DNA from 3 places in the Streptomyces sp. CA-181903 genome. Region 3 is predicted to be linked to each of the others. Evidence: riboswitches for the same ligand, from Rfam matches in the RefSeq annotation. Region 3 holds a riboswitch; each other region holds the start of a gene.
What was found. Region 3 has a riboswitch for cyclic di-AMP ahead of ACQEVS_RS25380 (M23 family metallopeptidase). Riboswitches for the same ligand answer to the same signal wherever they lie in the genome.

Region 1: another riboswitch for cyclic di-AMP. It lies ahead of ACQEVS_RS02775 (C40 family peptidase); the one in region 3 lies ahead of ACQEVS_RS25380 (M23 family metallopeptidase).
Region 2: another riboswitch for cyclic di-AMP. It lies ahead of ACQEVS_RS13710 (transglycosylase family protein); the one in region 3 lies ahead of ACQEVS_RS25380 (M23 family metallopeptidase).

What each region holds. Positions count from the first base shown of each region.
Region 1 covers NZ_JBNJLY010000001.1:615,018-620,429, reverse strand. Annotated here, with positions in the region: gene ACQEVS_RS02800 (nucleotidyltransferase family protein) at 1-189, shown strand, start outside; gene ACQEVS_RS02795 (NAD-dependent epimerase/dehydratase family protein) at 199-1,104, shown strand; gene ACQEVS_RS02790 (spherulation-specific family 4 protein) at 1,101-1,769, shown strand; gene ACQEVS_RS02785 (hypothetical protein) at 1,739-1,972, shown strand; gene ACQEVS_RS02780 (endo alpha-1,4 polygalactosaminidase) at 1,978-2,928, shown strand; cyclic di-AMP (ydaO/yuaA leader) riboswitch at 3,109-3,259, shown strand; gene ACQEVS_RS02775 (C40 family peptidase) at 3,267-3,740, shown strand; gene ACQEVS_RS02770 (GNAT family N-acetyltransferase) at 3,880-4,395, shown strand; gene ACQEVS_RS02765 (YchJ family protein) at 4,377-4,772, opposite strand; gene ACQEVS_RS02760 (hypothetical protein) at 5,016-5,412, shown strand, end outside.
Region 2 covers NZ_JBNJLY010000001.1:3,072,093-3,077,504, forward strand. Annotated here, with positions in the region: gene ACQEVS_RS13695 (DUF501 domain-containing protein) at 1-100, opposite strand, end outside; gene ACQEVS_RS13700 (FtsB family cell division protein) at 222-689, opposite strand; gene eno (phosphopyruvate hydratase) at 827-2,110, opposite strand; gene ACQEVS_RS13710 (transglycosylase family protein) at 2,798-3,538, opposite strand; cyclic di-AMP (ydaO/yuaA leader) riboswitch at 3,543-3,722, opposite strand; gene ACQEVS_RS13715 (transglycosylase family protein) at 3,983-5,098, opposite strand; gene ACQEVS_RS13720 (cytochrome P450 family protein) at 5,298-5,412, opposite strand, start outside.
Region 3 covers NZ_JBNJLY010000001.1:5,672,437-5,677,848, reverse strand. Annotated here, with positions in the region: partial or broken gene ACQEVS_RS25395 (GNAT family N-acetyltransferase) at 1-868, opposite strand, end outside; gene ACQEVS_RS25390 (HPr family phosphocarrier protein) at 979-1,260, shown strand; gene ACQEVS_RS25385 (GntR family transcriptional regulator) at 1,450-2,124, opposite strand; gene ACQEVS_RS25380 (M23 family metallopeptidase) at 2,464-3,273, opposite strand; cyclic di-AMP (ydaO/yuaA leader) riboswitch at 3,288-3,443, opposite strand; partial or broken gene ACQEVS_RS25375 (M16 family metallopeptidase) at 3,668-5,034, opposite strand; gene ACQEVS_RS25370 (M16 family metallopeptidase) at 5,079-5,412, opposite strand, start outside.

The DNA of each region.
Region 1 (5,412 bases), 5.1 Mb from region 3:
CTGGCCCGCTACACGCCCGGCCTGCCGCTCGGCTTCGACGAGCTGGTCCTCGACCTGCTCGCCGCCGGGACGCCGCCGAACGCCTACGAGTTCGACGGCTACTGGCTGGACATAGGGCGCCCCGACGACTACGACCGGGCCAACGCGGAGTTCTCCCACCGCCGCGACCTGCTGATCAAAGGAGCGTGAACGACCCGCATGCGGATCCTCGTCCTGGGCGCGACCGGCTTCCTCGGCCGGCACGCCGCCGAGCGGCTGCGCGCCCTCCCCGGCGCGCGGGTGCTCGACGGCGGCCGGTCGCCGGGCGCCGCCCTCCCCTGCGACCTGGCCGGCGCCGACCCCGCCGACCTGGCCGTCGCCCTGCGCGGCGCGGCCCCCGACGCCGTCGTCAACTGCGCCGGGGTCACCGGCGGCGGCGCCACCGCCCTGACCGCCGTCAACGCGCGCGGCCCGGCGGTGCTCTGCGAGGCGCTGCGGCTCGCCGCGCCCGCCGCCCGGCTGGTGCACCTGGGGTCGGCCGCCGAGTACGGGGCGGGGGGCGGCGCCCGCTCGCTCACCGAGTCCGCCCCCACCGCCCCGCTCGGCCTCTACGGCGCCGCCAAGCTGGCGGGCACCCTGGCGGTCACCGGGTCCGGGCTGGACGCGCTCGTGCTGCGGGTGTTCAACCCGCTCGGCCCCGGCTCGCCGCCCACGTCGCTCCCCGGCCGGCTCGCCGAGGGGATCCGGGAGGCCGGCCCCGACGGCGTCGTCCGCACCGGCGACCTCTCCGCGCACCGCGACTTCGTCGACGCCCGCGACGTGGCCCGCGCGGTCGTGCTCGCCGTCACCGCCCCCGCGCCGGTCACCGGCGTGCTCAACATCGGCAGCGGGACGGCGCACACGGCCCGGGAGGTGGCCGAAGGGCTGGCGCGGGCCGCCGGGTTCCGGGGGCGCGTCGACGAGGGCGGCGACGGCTCGCCGCGCTCGGCGGCGCTGCCCTGGCAGCAGGCCGACGTCACGGCCGCCGAACGGGCCCTCGGCTGGCGGCCGGAGTACGCGTTCGACACCACCCTCGCCGACCTGTGGGCCGACGCCCGGCTCCGGCCGGCGCGGGCGCCGCGGTGACGGCGCCGCCCGGGGACCGGCGGCTGCTCGTGCCGCTGTACGTCCACCCGGCGGTGGACCCCGGCGCGTGGGCGGCCCTGCTGCGGGCCGCCCCCGCGCTGCGCGGCGTGGTGCTCAACGCCGCCGACGGCCCGGGGCGCCGGCCCGACCCGGCCTTCCGCGCCGCCGCCGGCCGGCTCCGGGACGCGGGGGTCCCGGTGCTGGGGTACGTCGACACCGGCTACGGACGCCGTCCGCTCCGCGCGGTACTGGCGGACGTCCGCCGGCACCGCGGCTGGTACGGCGTCGACGGGGTGTTCCTCGACCAGGTGCCCACGGCCCCCGGCTTCCTCTCCCGCTACCGCCGACTCGCCGCCTGCGCACGGGCGTTGGGCGGCCGTACGGTCGTGTTCAACCACGGTGCGCACCCGGACCCCGGGTACGCGCGGATCGCCGATCTGCTCGTGACCTTCGAGGGCGACTGGGAGGCGTACCGGACGGCCGGCGTACCCGACTGGACGAAGTCCCATCTCCCCTCGCGCTTCTGCCACTTGGTCTACGGTGTGCCCCAGGAGCGGGCCGGTCTGGTGTCCCGCACGGCCGGGCTGCGCGGCGCGGGAGTGCACTGCGCGGTGCCGGGAACAGGAGAGAACCCATGGCAGACCGCACCACCGCCGAGCGCCTGAAAGCCGCGCGTCCGAAGACCGGGCGCCTGAGAAGCCGCCTGAAGGGCGAACGCCTGGAAAGCCGGTGCCTGAAGGCCGAGCGCCTGAAGACCGAGCGTCCGAAAAGTGAACGCCCGAAGAGTGAACGTCCGGACGGCGAGCGTCCGAGACCGGCCGGCTCCCGGCGACGCGGGGCCGCCGGGCCCTGGGCGTCGGGGCGCTGACGGCCGTGGCCCTGCTCGTCGCCGCCGGCTGCTCCGGCTCGGGGTCGGGCGCGGACGACGCGGACCAGGCCGACGGGCCGGAGCGGGACGGCAAACCCGGCGCGTCGGCGCAACCCCGGCCCGGCCACCGGGACACGGCGCCCGCGAAGCCCCGGCACGGCACGAGCCCGGCGCCGTCCGGGGACACGCCGTCCGCCGGCCCGTCCGCGCCGGGATCCGGCTCCCCGTCGTCCGGGAAGCCCGCCGGCCGGACGGCGCGCTGGCAGCCGCGCCCCGGCACCCGCTGGCAGTGGCAGCTCGACGGGAAGGTCGACACCTCGGTGGACGTCCCCGTCTACGACATCGACGGCTTCGAGAACGACGCGGCCACCGTGGCGCGCCTGCACGCCGACGGACGCAAGGTCGTCTGCTACGTCAACGTCGGCGCGTACGAGGACTGGCGGCCCGACGCGAAGCAGTTCCCGGATGCGGTGCTCGGCGCGGACAACGACGGCTGGAAGGGCGAGAAGTGGCTCGACATCCGGCGGCTGGACGTCCTCGAACCCATCATGGCGGAACGTTTCGACATGTGCCGGAAGAAGGGCTTCGACGCCGTCGAGCCGGACCTGACCGAGGGGTTCCGCAACGAGACGGGCTTCCCCCTCACCGCGGCCCACCAATTGGCGTTCAACCGCCTCGTCGCGCGGCTCGCCCACGACCGCGGGATGTCCGTCGGCCTCAAGAACGACCTCGACCAGATCCCGGAGCTCGTCGGAGACTTCGACTTCGCCGTGAACGAACAGTGCGCCGAGTTCGGCGAATGCGACAAACTGTCGCCTTTCGTGAAGCGCGGCAAGGCCGTGTTCCACGTCGAATACAAGCTGGATCCGGGGGAGTTCTGCGGCCGGACCAAGGATCTGGGGCTCAGTTCCATGCAGAAGAAACTCGGTCTCAATTCCTGGCGTCGTCCCTGCTGAGAGGGGGTCAAGCCGCCGGAACGAAACCCTCCGGCCGGCGTGAAGAACCTCACAGACGGCCGTTTCGACACCGGATTTCGCCGGTGGATGGTGCAGGATCATCCACCGAACAACCAAGAACCCGTCACAGAGGCGGGCCACCCGGGCGGACGCCGAGTCCTGCCGCCGCTCCGGGTGCGGACCGGATACACGCGGATCGGCAGGAGCGGGAGACCCAGGCAAGACGGACCACGATGGCGGTGGTCCTAGGGGTGAAGCCACATGGTGGCCGGGCAACTTTGTCAGCCCGAACCCGACAGGTCATCTTTCGCAGGCGGATGACGAAGGGCTTACTCGGCATGTCTGCGCTGCCTCGCATACCCGCGCTCATCTCCCGGGCCGGAACCGCATCGGCCCTCACCGCCGCCACCGTCGCGGCGTCCGTCCTGCTCCCCGGCATGACCGGGGAAGCCCAGGCGGCCACCCCGGGCTCCAAGGCCGTCAACGTCGCGGCGTCCAAGAGCGGCTCCCCGTACCAGTGGGGCGCCACCGGCCCGAACCGCTTCGACTGCTCGGGCCTGACGCTCTACTCGTTCAAGAAGGCCGGCAAGAAGCTCCCCCGCGTCGCCGCCGACCAGTACAACGCCACCCGGCACATCTCCCGCGGCTCGCGCTCCGTCGGTGACCTGGTGTTCTTCCACTCCGGCAGCAACGTCTACCACGTGGGCATCTACGCGGGCGGAAACAAGATCTGGCACGCTCCCGGCACGGGCAAGAAGGTCCGCCTGGAGAAGATCTGGACCAACAGCGTCTGGTACGGCCGCGTCCGCTGACGCGTGACGCTCGGTGTCCGGCACCGGCTGCCTGATGTCGGACACCTGACGCCCCACCGGGCCGGCGCCCCATCGGCGACGCCGGCCCGTCCTCTGAAATCCAGTGCGGGCCCACACGGCCGCTGGTATCCATCGGGCCATGGACGATCTTGTGACGACCCGGCTCATCCTGCACCGCCTCACCGTCGCCGAGGCGGAGAACATCGCCGCCGAGGAGCCGGAGCGGCTGCCGCACTGGGTGCCCGGGTATCCGGAGGACGACGACGTACGGGCCGCGCTCCGGTTTCTGACGGCGGAACGGGAGGGGCCCGGGCGGCATCCGGGGGCCTATGAGATACGGCGCCGGGAGGACGGGCGGGTCGTCGGCGGGCTGGACTTCCACGGGCCCGCCGACGGGGACGGGGCCGTGACCGTCGGCTACGGGCTGTTGCTCGCCGAGCGCGGCAAGGGGTACGCCTCCGAAGCGCTGCGCGCGGCCCTGGAGTCGGCGCGGGCCCGGGGCGTCCGCCGGGTGAAGGGCGACGCCGACCACGACAACGTTCCGTCCCACCGCGTCATGACGGCGGCGGGGATGCGGCTCGTGGGGGAGGACGAGCGGGTGAGGTTCTACGAGACCGACTGGGAGCCGGAGCGTCTTCAGACGGCGTCCACATAGACCCAGGCGCCGTTCTCCCGGACGAAGCGGCTCAGCTCGTGCTGCGCGTCCTCGCGCCCCCGCACCACGCAGTGGGCGCGGAACTCCACGGTGCCCTCCTGATGGAACGCGGTGCCTGCCGAGGTCGCCAGGATCTCCAGACCCGTCCAGCGGACCTTCGGGTCGAGGTCCAGGGACGGCGGGCGGGTGGTGGAGTGCCAGGTGCGGAGGAGATACGCGGCGTCGCCCACGGCGAAGGCGCTGTAGCGGGAGCGCATGAGGCGCTCGGCCGTGGGGGCTTGCTTCGCGCCTGCGTGGAAGGCGCCGCAGCAGTCGCCGTAGGCGGCTTCGAGGCCGCAGGGGCAGGGGGTGGTGGGGGTGATGGTGTTTCGGGGCACGTGATGATTGTGCCCTGTGGGGGCCCCGGTCCCCCTCTGGGGGAGGGACCGGGGCACTCTACCGGCCGAACGGCCCACCGGCCCCGACAAAAACGGCCGCGCACAGCGAAAGGCCAGGTCGGAGGCAGCGCGGGCCGCCACGGAACGACCCGCCACCGCCCCGCCGAGCAGTTGCGAGGCACCGCGCCGCGGCACACCGTGGGCCTCGTCCCATGAGGGACGTTCCTGGAGGGAGTTTCCCGCATGCGCATCAGCAGAACGACCACCACCGCCCTAGCGGCCTGCTGCTCGCTGGTCCTGGCCGTCGCCGGGCCGGCCCTCGCGGCGGACCCGGCGCCGGAGCGCCCGGCGGCGGAGGCGGTGCCCGCCTCGGACACCGCCGACCGGCTGACCACGGTCGGAAGCCTGGGCGACATCCTCTCGCTGGGCGCCCGGATCGGCAAGGAGGCCCAGGCGGCCAAGCCGGACCTCACCAAGCTGCGGGAGATGCAGCGGCAGCTCACGGAGCAGGCCGCGCGGCTGCGCGCCTCCGTCAAGGCACACGTCCCGCAGCCCCAGTCCGGTCAGCCGGGCACCGCCCAGCGGGACCTGGTCGCGGACGTCCAGAAGGTGGTGGACCAGCTCGTCAAGGACCTCAACC
Region 2 (5,412 bases), 2.6 Mb from region 3:
CCCGCAGGCCGCGCGGGGGGCGGCCGAGCTGCTCCTTGAACGCGGCGATGTCCGCGTCGGTGGGCTGGGTGGGCTCGGTCTGGGGAGGAGGGGTGTCCATGTGCTCACTCGTGTCGGAGGGTCGGAAAGTCGGGGCCTGAAAGTGGAGGCCGGGAAGCCGAAGGCCGGAAAGCCGGAGGCCGGAGAGTCGGAGGAGGCCCGAAGAGTCGGAGGGGAGCGCGTCAGCGGTGGGCGTCCGACGTGTCCACGCCGTCCCAAAGGTTGACGTACCACGGCCGGTCGGCGGCGCCCTGGTCGCGGCGGTGCCGGGCGTTGCCGCTGCCGTCCACCACCGTGTAGCCGGTCTCGCCGGGCCGGACGTAATGCAGGTGCTCGCGCGCCAGCCGTTCCACGTACGCCGGGTCCTCCAGCCGCGCCTTCTCCTCGCGCAACCGCTTCACCTGCTCCTTGGCCTGCTCGGAGCGGTGCCGCTGGTCGTCGATGTCCGAACGCTGGGTGACCCACTGGCGCATGGGGTAGGCCAGGGCGACGATCAGCGAGCAGACGACGAGCGCCAGCAGCGCCGCGCGGCCGGTGAGCCGGCTGCGCCGCGGCGGACGGGTGCGCCGGCCCCGGGCGTCCGGCCCCTGGACCAGGACCGAGCCGATCGCCTTGAGCCTGGTCGCGGTGGAGAACCGTTCCGCCGCCACATCGCCTCCCCGCTGCCGGCTTCACCGAAGCCGGACCGCATGCCAAAACCGTCCCCGGCCACGGTACGGGACCATGGCCGGGGACGGGGTGAGGCGTGAGGCTTTGTCAGCCTCGTACGCGCACTGCCAGGTGTGGCTCAGCCCTGGCGGAAGCGCGGGAACGCGCTGCGGCCGGCGTACACCGCGGCGTCGTCGAGGATCTCCTCGATGCGCAGCAGCTGGTTGTACTTGGCGACGCGCTCGGAGCGGGCCGGGGCACCGGTCTTGATCTGGCCGCAGTTGGTGGCGACGGCCAGGTCGGCGATGGTGACGTCCTCGGTCTCGCCGGAGCGGTGGGACATCATGCACTTGAAGCCGCTGCGCTGGGCCAGCTCGACGGCGTCCAGGGTCTCGGTCAGCGAACCGATCTGGTTGACCTTGACCAGCAGGGCGTTGGCGGCGCCCTCCTCGATGCCGCGCGCGAGGCGCTCCGGGTTGGTGACGAACAGGTCGTCACCGACGAGCTGGACCGCGTCGCCGAGGCGCTCGGTGATGGTCTTCCAGCCGTCCCAGTCGTCCTCGAACAGCGGGTCCTCGATGGAGACCAGCGGGTACGCGTCGACGAGCTCGGCGTAGTAGTCGGTCATCTCGGCGGCGGTACGGCTCTTGCCCTCGAAGGTGTAGACGCCGTCCTTGTAGAACTCGGACGCGGCGACGTCGAGCGCGAGCGCGATGTCCTGGCCGGGGGTGTAGCCGGCCTGCTTGATGGCCTCGAGGATGAGGTCCAGGGCCTCGCGGTTGGAGCCGAGGTTCGGGGCGAAGCCGCCCTCGTCGCCCAGGCCGGTGGAGAGGCCCTTGGCCTTCAGCACGGCCTTGAGGGTGTGGTAGACCTCGGTGCCCCAGCGCAGCGCCTCGGAGAAGGACTCGGCGCCGATCGGCGCGATCATGAACTCCTGGATGTCCACGTTGGAGTCGGCGTGCGAGCCGCCGTTCAGGATGTTCATCATCGGAACGGGCAGCAGGTGCGCGTTCGGGCCGCCGAGGTAGCGGAAGAGGGGGAGGTCCGACGCCTCGGAGGCGGCGTGCGCGACGGCCAGGGAGACGCCCAGGATGGCGTTGGCGCCCAGGGAGCCCTTGTTGTCGGTGGCGTCCAGGTCGAACATGGCCTGGTCGATCAGGCGCTGCTCGGTGGCGTCGTAGCCGACGAGCTCCGGGCCGATCTGCTCGATGACGGCCAGCACGGCCTTCTCGACGCCCTTGCCCAGGTAGCGGTTCTTGTCCCCGTCACGGAGCTCGATGGCCTCGAAGGCACCGGTCGAGGCGCCGGACGGCACGGCGGCGCGGCCGGTGGAGCCGTCGTCGAGGCCGACCTCGACCTCGACCGTGGGGTTGCCTCGCGAGTCGAGGATCTCGCGAGCTACGACGACGTCGATGGACGGCACGAGGGTCTCCTTCGTGTGTGTCTGGGTACTCCAGCGTTCTGCAGCACGAGCCTAACGGGCGCCGGAGGGTCCACCTGCCCCCGGAGCGCCACCCCGCCGGAAAAATGGCACAAACGCCGAGATCAAGGGACGAATGGGCGAGCTGTTCGCTCAACGGGGAACCGGCGCGGGAAGCGGGAAGCGGGAAGCGGGGGCTGGGAAACGGGAGCCGGGTACCGGACGACGGGGCCGGACGGGCGGAGCCGGCGCGCGGGGCCGGCGCGCGGGGCCGGCGCGCGGGGCGACCGCCGGGCGCACGGAAGCGGCGGGCGTACGGGAGCGGTTCGCGCTCTGAAGCCGTTCGCGTACGGGAGCGGTTCACGCTCCGAAGCCGTTCGCGCACCCGAGGGCTCAGCCCTGGAACGGCCCGCCCCCACAACCCGCCCACCCACCACCCCGCAACAGTTCACACCCGGGAACGGCGAAGCCCCGCTCCGATGCGGCTCGGGGGGGATCGATCGCATCAAAGCGGGGCGGTTCCGCTGCGGCCCGGGAAGGGGAACCCGGGCCGGTGGTTCGGGTGCCGCGCCGGGGACGCCGGCGGTACGGGCGGCGGTACGGGCCGCCCGGCCGCGGAACCCCGGTCAGGGCCTGGACGACCAGGGGCGCGGCCGCGTACGGCTCACGCCCCCGGAAGCCCTCTCAGCCTCAGCTGAGGTGCAGCTTCTGGCCGGGGAAGATGAGGTCGGCGCTCTCCACGATGTCCTTGTTGCGGTCGTAGAGCTTCTCCCAGCCGCCCTTGACCTTCTTGGCCTCGGCGATCTTGGCGAGGGTGTCGCCTTCCTTGACCTCGTAATTCCCGTCGCCGATCTTGACGGTCTTCGGCGCGGCGTGCTTCGGCGTGGCCGGCTTGGCGGCCGGCGCGGCCGGGGCCTCCTCGGCCTCCTGCTGCGGAGCGGCGTGCTTCGGCGCGGCCTTGCGCTCGCTGCGGTCGGCGTGGCTCTGGCCGGTCGAACGCTGGCCCGAGGCCGACTTGGAGACGACCTTGCCGGAGCCGGAGTCGTCGACCGACGGGGACCCGCCACCGCGGGTCAGGCCGCCCTCGCCGGCGCAGCCCCAGGCGCCGGGGCCCTGGGCCGCGAGCAGCTTCTCGGCGACCAGGATCTGCTGGCCCTTGCTGGCGAGGTCGGCACGCGGCGCGTACTGGGTGCCGCCCATGGCCGCCCACGAGGACTGCGAGAACTGCAGACCGCCGTAGTAGCCGTTGCCGGTGTTGATCGACCAGTTGCCGCCGGACTCGCACTGGGCGACGCGGTCCCAGGTATCCACGGAGGCGGCGTGGGCGGACGTGGCCATCATCAGCGGGGCGGCGACTGCGGCGCCGGTGACACCCGCGAGCGTGGCGATGCGGACGGCCTTGTTCGGACGACGGTGCTTGCCCTTGGACATGACTCGGTTTCCTCACCGGCGCCTACGAGGTGAGCTGTCGGGTTCGGGCGTGAGTTGCCCGGCCCGGTGGCTTGCGCTCACCAGGCTTCACCCCAAGCCGTTCCGGTACGTCGGTCGTTGACCGATGAACCGTTCCGGCGACCTACCGTGGTTCCCCCGCTCCTGCCTACGGCGCTTGCGCGACGACTCCCCCGGTCGCCGGCAGGATTCGGCGTGACGACCGTGGTGCTCGCGATGGCGAGCGATGAAGACGGTAAGCACAGACGGCCGACGGGTTCAAACCCTCCTTTTCAGCCACCGCCTGCTCCACCCACCCCGGGGAACTCACTGTTTCCGCAGGTGGGAATGGCTTCACGGGTTTCTGACGAGCCGTCTCCGCGCGGATGTCAACGAGACCCATGTCTCACTTTCATCCGGAACGGACATTCGACGCGAACTCCCCCGCTACTTCTTCAGTTCGAGCTGCTGACCGGGGCGAATGAGGTCCGGATCGCCCCCGACGACCTTTTTGTTGTCCTGGTACACGCGATGCCAGCCACCCTCGACCCGATGCTGTTCCGCGATCTCTGACAGGTTGTCACCAGGGCGCACGGTGTAGTCGTGCACGGACGGTGCGTCCGCGCGCCCGCGCTCCGCGCCGCGCGACGCGCGCTCGCCGCTCGAACCGGACGGTTCCGCGCGGTGCTTGCCCGTCCCGGTGTCGTCCGCGCCGGCGCGCACGGGCTCATCGGTCGTACCGGAGGCGGACGTTCCGGAGTCCGCTCCGCCGTCCCGGTCGGACCGCTGCCCGTCCTTCGAGGCGCCCGTGGCGTCGCCGTCCGGCTTGCGGTGCTTGCCGCCGGCGGAGGAACCGGTGGAGGTGTCGCGGTCCTCACCGGACGGCTTCTCCGGCTGCCCGGGCTTCCCGGAGGGGTCGGCGGTACCGGAGTTGCCGGTGGTGCCGTGTTCGCCGGCCTTCTCGCCCTTGCCACCGGTCGTCGACCGGTCGGAGGCGGCGTCCTTCCCGGCGGACGTGTCCGACGTCTTCCCGGACGGCTTCTCGCCGGACGTCCCGTCGCCCTTCTCGCCGGCCTTGTCGGACGACACGTCCCGCGACCGGCCGGAGTCGGACTTCCCGGACGTTCCACTCGTCCCGGATGTTGCACTTGTCCCGGACGATCCGGAAGCCGGCACGTGCGACGACCCCTCGACGGCGTCGTGCGACATCCCGGGATTGACCTCGGGCGCCCGGCCGTCCTTGGCCAGGTCGGACTTCACCGCGCAGGCGGGCCAGGCGTACGCGCCGCGGGCGTCGAGGATCCGCTGGGCGACGGCGATCTGCTGGGCCCGGCTGGCCTGGTCGGGGCGCGGCGCGAACTCCGTTCCGCCGTACTGCTTCCACATGTCGGTGGTGAGCTGCAGTCCGCCGTAGAACCCGTTGCCCGTGTCCGCGCTCCACAGGCCGCCGCTCTCGCACTGGGCGACGCGGTCCCAGGTGGGGGCGTCGGCGGCGTCGGCGGTGGTGGCGCCGAGCAGGGGCATGGCGATCCCGGCACCCGCCACGCCCGCAGCGACGACCACGGCGGGCAGTTGACGGGGACGACGATGTCGGCCTTTCCCGGAGAGCATGCGATCACCTCTCATATGGCTGCCGACCGGCTGCTGACCGCTGCCGATCGTGTGGCTGCTGAATATGACGGCAGAAGATAGCCACGGCCCCCGGGCGCCACAACCCACCGTGATCGGCGCCGGGAGACGGTCAAGCCGAGTTGACGTATAGTCATGTGCCCGTCTGTCCGGGCTCCGGAGAGAAGGCCACGGGCAGCGTCCGCAGGCCCCGCATGATGAGCCCGCCGCGCCACCTGAGATCGGCCGGATCAGCGGAAAGCCGCAGG
Region 3 (5,412 bases):
ACGGACGGCACGCGGTCGGCGGGCACGGCGACGACGGCGAGGTCGACCGGCCCTTCGGCCTCGCGGAGCGAGCGGAGGGCCGGGACGCCCTCGGGGTCGAGCGTGGTGAGGCCGTCGGGGAAGGAGGTGTTGACCGCGAGGACCCGGCCGGTGAACCCGCCGGCCAGCAGGTTGCGCAGCACGGCCCGGCCCATCCCGCCGGGCTCGCGGCCGGTGCCGAAGACCGCGACGCTGCCGGGGGCGAGGAGGCGCTGCACCGAGCGGGCCTCGGCGCGCTGTTCCCGGGCGCGCTGGACGGCGAGCGAGCGGTCCGTCGGCTCCAGGTCGAGCTCCAGGCGGACGACGCCGTCCTCGAAGCTCCGCTTCTGGGTGTAGCCGGCGTCCGTGAACACCTTGATCATCTTGGTGTTGGCGGGCAGCACCTCGGCCGCGAAGCGCCGGATCCCGCGCTCCCGGGCGACGGCCGCGATGTGCTCCAGCAGGGCGGAGGCGACCCCGCGGCCCTGGTGGGCGTCCTGGACCAGGAAGGCGACCTCGGCCTCGTCGGTCGGTTCGTGGGCCGGCCGGCCGCGGGAGTCGATGCGGTCGTAGCGGACGGTGGCGATGAACTCGCCGCCGATCGTGGCGGCCAGCCCGACCCGGTCGTTGTAGTCGTGGTGGGTGAAGCGGTGCAGGTCGCGGTCGGACAGCCGGGGGTAGGGCGCGAAGAAGCGGTAGTACTTGGACTCGTCCGAGACCTGTTCGTAGAAGCTGACCAGGCGCTGGACGTCGTCGGGGTGATGGGCCGGACGCGGGTGGTCCCGCCGTCGCGGAGGACGACATCGGCTTCCCAGTGGGCCGGGTACGCGTGCTCGGACGGCGTCTGCATGGGATCAGCGTACGACCGGCCACTGACAGGGCCATGGGCGCGGCGGAGCACTGCCCGCACCGTGCGACACTGGTCTAGACAACCCCATTCGCGACTCGAAGGGCAACACCATGGTTGAGCGCCGTGTAAACGTCGGCTGGGCCGACGGCCTGCACGCCCGTCCGGCGTCGATCTTCGTCCGTGCGGCCGCCGCCGCCGGCGTCCCCGTGACCATCGCCAAGGCCGGCGGCACCCCCGTCAACGCCGCGTCGATGCTGGCCGTGCTGGGCCTGGGCGCCCAGGGCGGCGAGGAGATCGTCCTCGCCTCGGAGGACGCGGGTGCCGAGGCCGCGCTCGACCGCCTGGCCAAGCTGGTCGCCGAGGGGCTCGAGGAGCTTCCGGAGACCGTCTGAGCCCTCGCCCCGCGGAGCCGCCGGTTCCGGCAGGCTTCCGGCGGGGCGCGAGCGGGGCCGTGGCGGCCGGTGAACCCGGCCCCCGCGGCCCCGCTCGCGCGTTTCGTCCCGCGCGCTCATTCCGGCCGGAAAGCACCGGGCGTTCCGCATCGGTGAATTATTCATCGGCCCCGGAATGCCGGAAGGCCGTCACATTCCGGCGCCCGCCGTGTGAACGGCGCGTTTCCGAACGACGGCCGGGGGCACGGAAGAAGCCGGCACCGCCCGCCGGAACCGGAATTCCCCGGGTGCCCGCCCGACCCGTCCGGCGGCGATCTCCCGGGCGCGTCCCGCGTCCCTCCTGACCACCGCGTCGACCAGTGCCGCGTGCGTCTCCCAGGTCTCCACGGGCCGGGCCGGCGGCTCGGGCGCGTACATCCAGGCGATCTTGCGCCGCACCTGGGTGAGCAGCGCGGCCAGGCTCGGACTGCCGGACGCCTGGGCGAGCGTCTCGTCGAACCAGTCGCCCAGCGGGCACAGCTCGCCCGGCTGCCCCGCGCGGGCGCGCTCCCGGCCCAGCCGGACCAGTCCGCGCAGCACCTTCAGATGCGCCTCGGTCCGCCGCTGAGCGGCCCGGGCGGCCCCCAGCGGCTCCAGCAGCGCCCGCACCTCCAGCAGGTCGGCCGCCTCCTGCTCGGTCGGCTCGGCGACACAGGCGCCCGCGTGCCGGCGCGTGGTCACGAAGCCCTCGGAGGCCAGGGTGCGCAGCGCCTCCCGCACCGGGACGCGCGAGACCCCGTACCGGCGGGCGAGCAATTCCTCGATGAGCCGGCTGCCGGGCGGGAAGGCGCCGGAGACGATGTCGTCGCGAATGGCCGTGCACACCGCCTGCGCGGAAACACGGCGGCTGTCGGGAACCGCTTCGGTCCCGCCGTTCACAAACGTCCCCGCATTGGACGAACCTCCGGATCGACCCCGGCGCGGCATCGCGCATAAGCGACGGTTCGCGGGCGGGGGACGCTTCTTCAGGATTCGCTCGACTCTATGGCAACCCCCCGCGATTTCCGATGGCCACCGGAAGGCCATGGAAATGATTTGGCCAAGCGGAGCGAGCGGGGACAAGCCGAGAGAACGGGAAAAGCCTTCCACCTCCGGACGGCCGAAAGCCCCGCCGGGGACGCGTGGTCCGGGCGGGGCTCGGCGGAAGGAAGGGGACGGCCGCGGTCAGATGGCGACGCCGTGCGCGCGCAGGTACGCGACCGGGTCGATGTCCGAGCCGTAGGTGGGCGCCGTGCGGGCCTCGAAGTGCAGGTGCGGGCCGGTGACGTTGCCGGTGGAGCCGGAGAGGCCGATCTGCTGGCCGGGGGTGACGGTCTGGCCGACGCTGACGCCGATCGACGAGAGGTGGCCGTACTGGGTGTACGTGCCGTCGTTGTGCTTGATGACGATGTTGTTGCCGTAGGCGCCGCCGAAGCCGGCCTCGACGACGGTGCCGGCACCCACGGCGTGGACGCTGGTGCCCTCGTCGGCGTGGAAGTCGACGCCGGTGTGGCTGCCGGAGGACCACAGGCCGCTGGAGGCGTGGTACTGGGTGGAGACGAAGGAGCCGGTGATCGGCATCACGAAGGTGTTGAGGCGCTTGCGCTCCTCTTCACGGGCCGCGCGCTCCTTCTCGGCACGCTCGGCGTCGGCCTTGCGCTTGGCCTCGTCGGCGCGCTTCTTGACCAGGGCGGCCTGCGCCCTGGCCGCGTCCTCGGCCTTCTGGGTGGCGGCGTCCTGCTCGGCCACGCCGCGCTGCATCTGCGCCTGCTCGTCGACGCTGTGCGCCAGGTGGTCGGAGATGACGACGGCCTGGGTGAGGCCGGTGTCCTGCGCGCGGGGAGCGTCGTCGGGAGAGGAGGCGGCGAAGGCCGGGGCGGCGACACCGGCGACGACGCCCGCGGCGCTCAGGGTGGCTATGCCGGCGACGTTGGCGCCGACTCGCACGGCACGGCTCGGACGACGGTGCTTCCCGGTGGCACGGGTGAACGCCATGGTTGCGGCTGTTCCTTTCCTTCCTTCTCGCCTACCGGGTTAGCTGACGGGTTCGGAGCAGGAAGGTCTCCTACGGCTCCCTCCGGAGAGGGACCCGATTCACCCCAGGGAACATGTGGTTCCCCGGCTCCCCTGGCTCGCGCCGTACGGGGACTCGGCGATGGCTGCCCGGGGCCGCGGTTGCGGCTCCGATCCGACGGACTGCCGCCCTGAAGCTAATCGCCGTCAGATTCGAACGGCAAACGGAACCCCGTTTTAGTGACGCACGCCACACGAGAACGATGCAACCGCTCCTATAAATCGGGCATAACGGAGGCGCGTGGCCCCCGAAGGAACCACGCGCCTCTCCGCCCTCGCGCGTGCGCCGGGGCGCACGCGGAGGCTTGAGCTCCCGTCAGGCCGAAACGACCGTCACCTCGCCGATGCCGAGCGCCCGGACGGGCTCCGCGATCTCCGCGGCGTCCCCGACCAGCACGGTGACCAGGCGGTCGGCCGGGAAGGCGTTCACGACGGCCGCGGTGGCCTCCACCGTCCCGGTCTCCGTGAGGCGTTCGTACATCCGCGCCTGGAAGTCGTCCGGGAGGTACTGCTCGACCTGGTCGGCCAGCGTGCCCGCGACGGCCGCCGCCGTCTCGTACTTGAGCGGTGCGACGCCCACCAGGTTCTGCACGGCGACATCGCGTTCGGCGTCCGTCAGCCCCTCGGCGGCGAGGGTGCGCAGCACCTTCCACAGATCCGCCAGCGCGGGACCGGTGTTGGGGGTGTCCACGGAGCCGCTGATGGCGAGCATCGCGATCCCGGTGCCGTCGGGGGCGGAGCGCAGCACCTGGCCGAACGAGCGGACGCCGTAGGTGTAGCCCTTCTCCTCGCGCAGCACGCGGTCCAGGCGGGAGGTGAGCGTGCCGCCAAGGCAGTACGTGCCGAGCACCTGGGCGGGCCAGACGCTGTCGTGCCGGTCGGCGCCGACGCGGCCGATGAGCAGCTGCGTCTGGACGGCGCCGGGGCGGTCCACGATGACCACGCGGCCGGTGTCGTCGGCGGAGACGGGCGGGACGGGCCGGGGCTCGGCCGGGGAGCCCGTCCAGGCGCCGAGGGTGTCGGCCAGGGCCTCGTCGAGGTCGACGCCGGTCAGGTCGCCCACGATCACGGCGGTGGCGGTGGCCGGGCGGACGTGTGCCTCGTAGAAGGCCCGGACGGAGGCGGCGTCGATGCGCTCGACGGTCTCCTCGGTGCCCTGCCGGGGCCGGGACATCCGCGAGCCGGCCGGGAAGAGCTCGGCGGAGAGCGCCATGGCCGCCCGGCGGGCCGGGTTGGCGAGCTCGTGCGGGATCTCGTCCAGGCGGTTGCGGACGAGGCGCTCGACCTCGTTGTCCGGGAAGGCCGGGGCGCGCAGGGCGTCGGCGAGCAGGCCCAGCGCCTTGGCCAGCCGGGAGGCCGGGACCTCCAGGGACAGCCGGACGCCGGGGTGGTCGGCGTGGGCGTCCAGGGTGGCGCCGCAGCGCTCCAGTTCGGCCGTGAAGTCCTCGGCGCTGAGCTTGTCCGTGCCCTCGGAGAAGGCGCGGGCCATGATCGTGGCCACGCCCTCCAGCCCGGCCGGCTCGGCCTCCAGCGGCGCGGCGAGGCTGACCTCGACGGCGACGACCTGCTGGCCGGGGCGGTGGCAGCGCAGCACGGTCAGGCCGTTGGGCAGCCGGTCACGGCCGGGGCCGGGAAGTTCCACGGGGTGGCCGTGCCCGGCCGGGGCCGCGGGTGGAACTGCATGGTGGGTTCGGCGGTGCCGGTGGCGCCCACGACTGCGGCTTCGCTCACTGGGCCGTCTCCTGTTCCTGTGCGTTGGCGTCGGCTTCCTGCGCGACGGCACCGTCGATGACGTCGGCCTCGTCGGCGCCCGCGGTCTGGGGCCCGGTCGGCTCGTAGACGAGCACCGCGCGGTTGTCGGGGCGCAGCCGCGCCTGGGCGACGGCCCGCACCTCCTCCGGTGTGACCTTCAGGACCCGCTCGACCGCGGTGAGGGCGAGCTGCGGGTCGCCGAACAGGACGGCGAAACGGCAGAGTTCGTCCGCGCGTCCGCTGACCGTGGCCAGCCGGTCGAGCCATTCGCGCTCCAGCTGGGCCTGGGCGCGCTCCATCTCCTGGGCG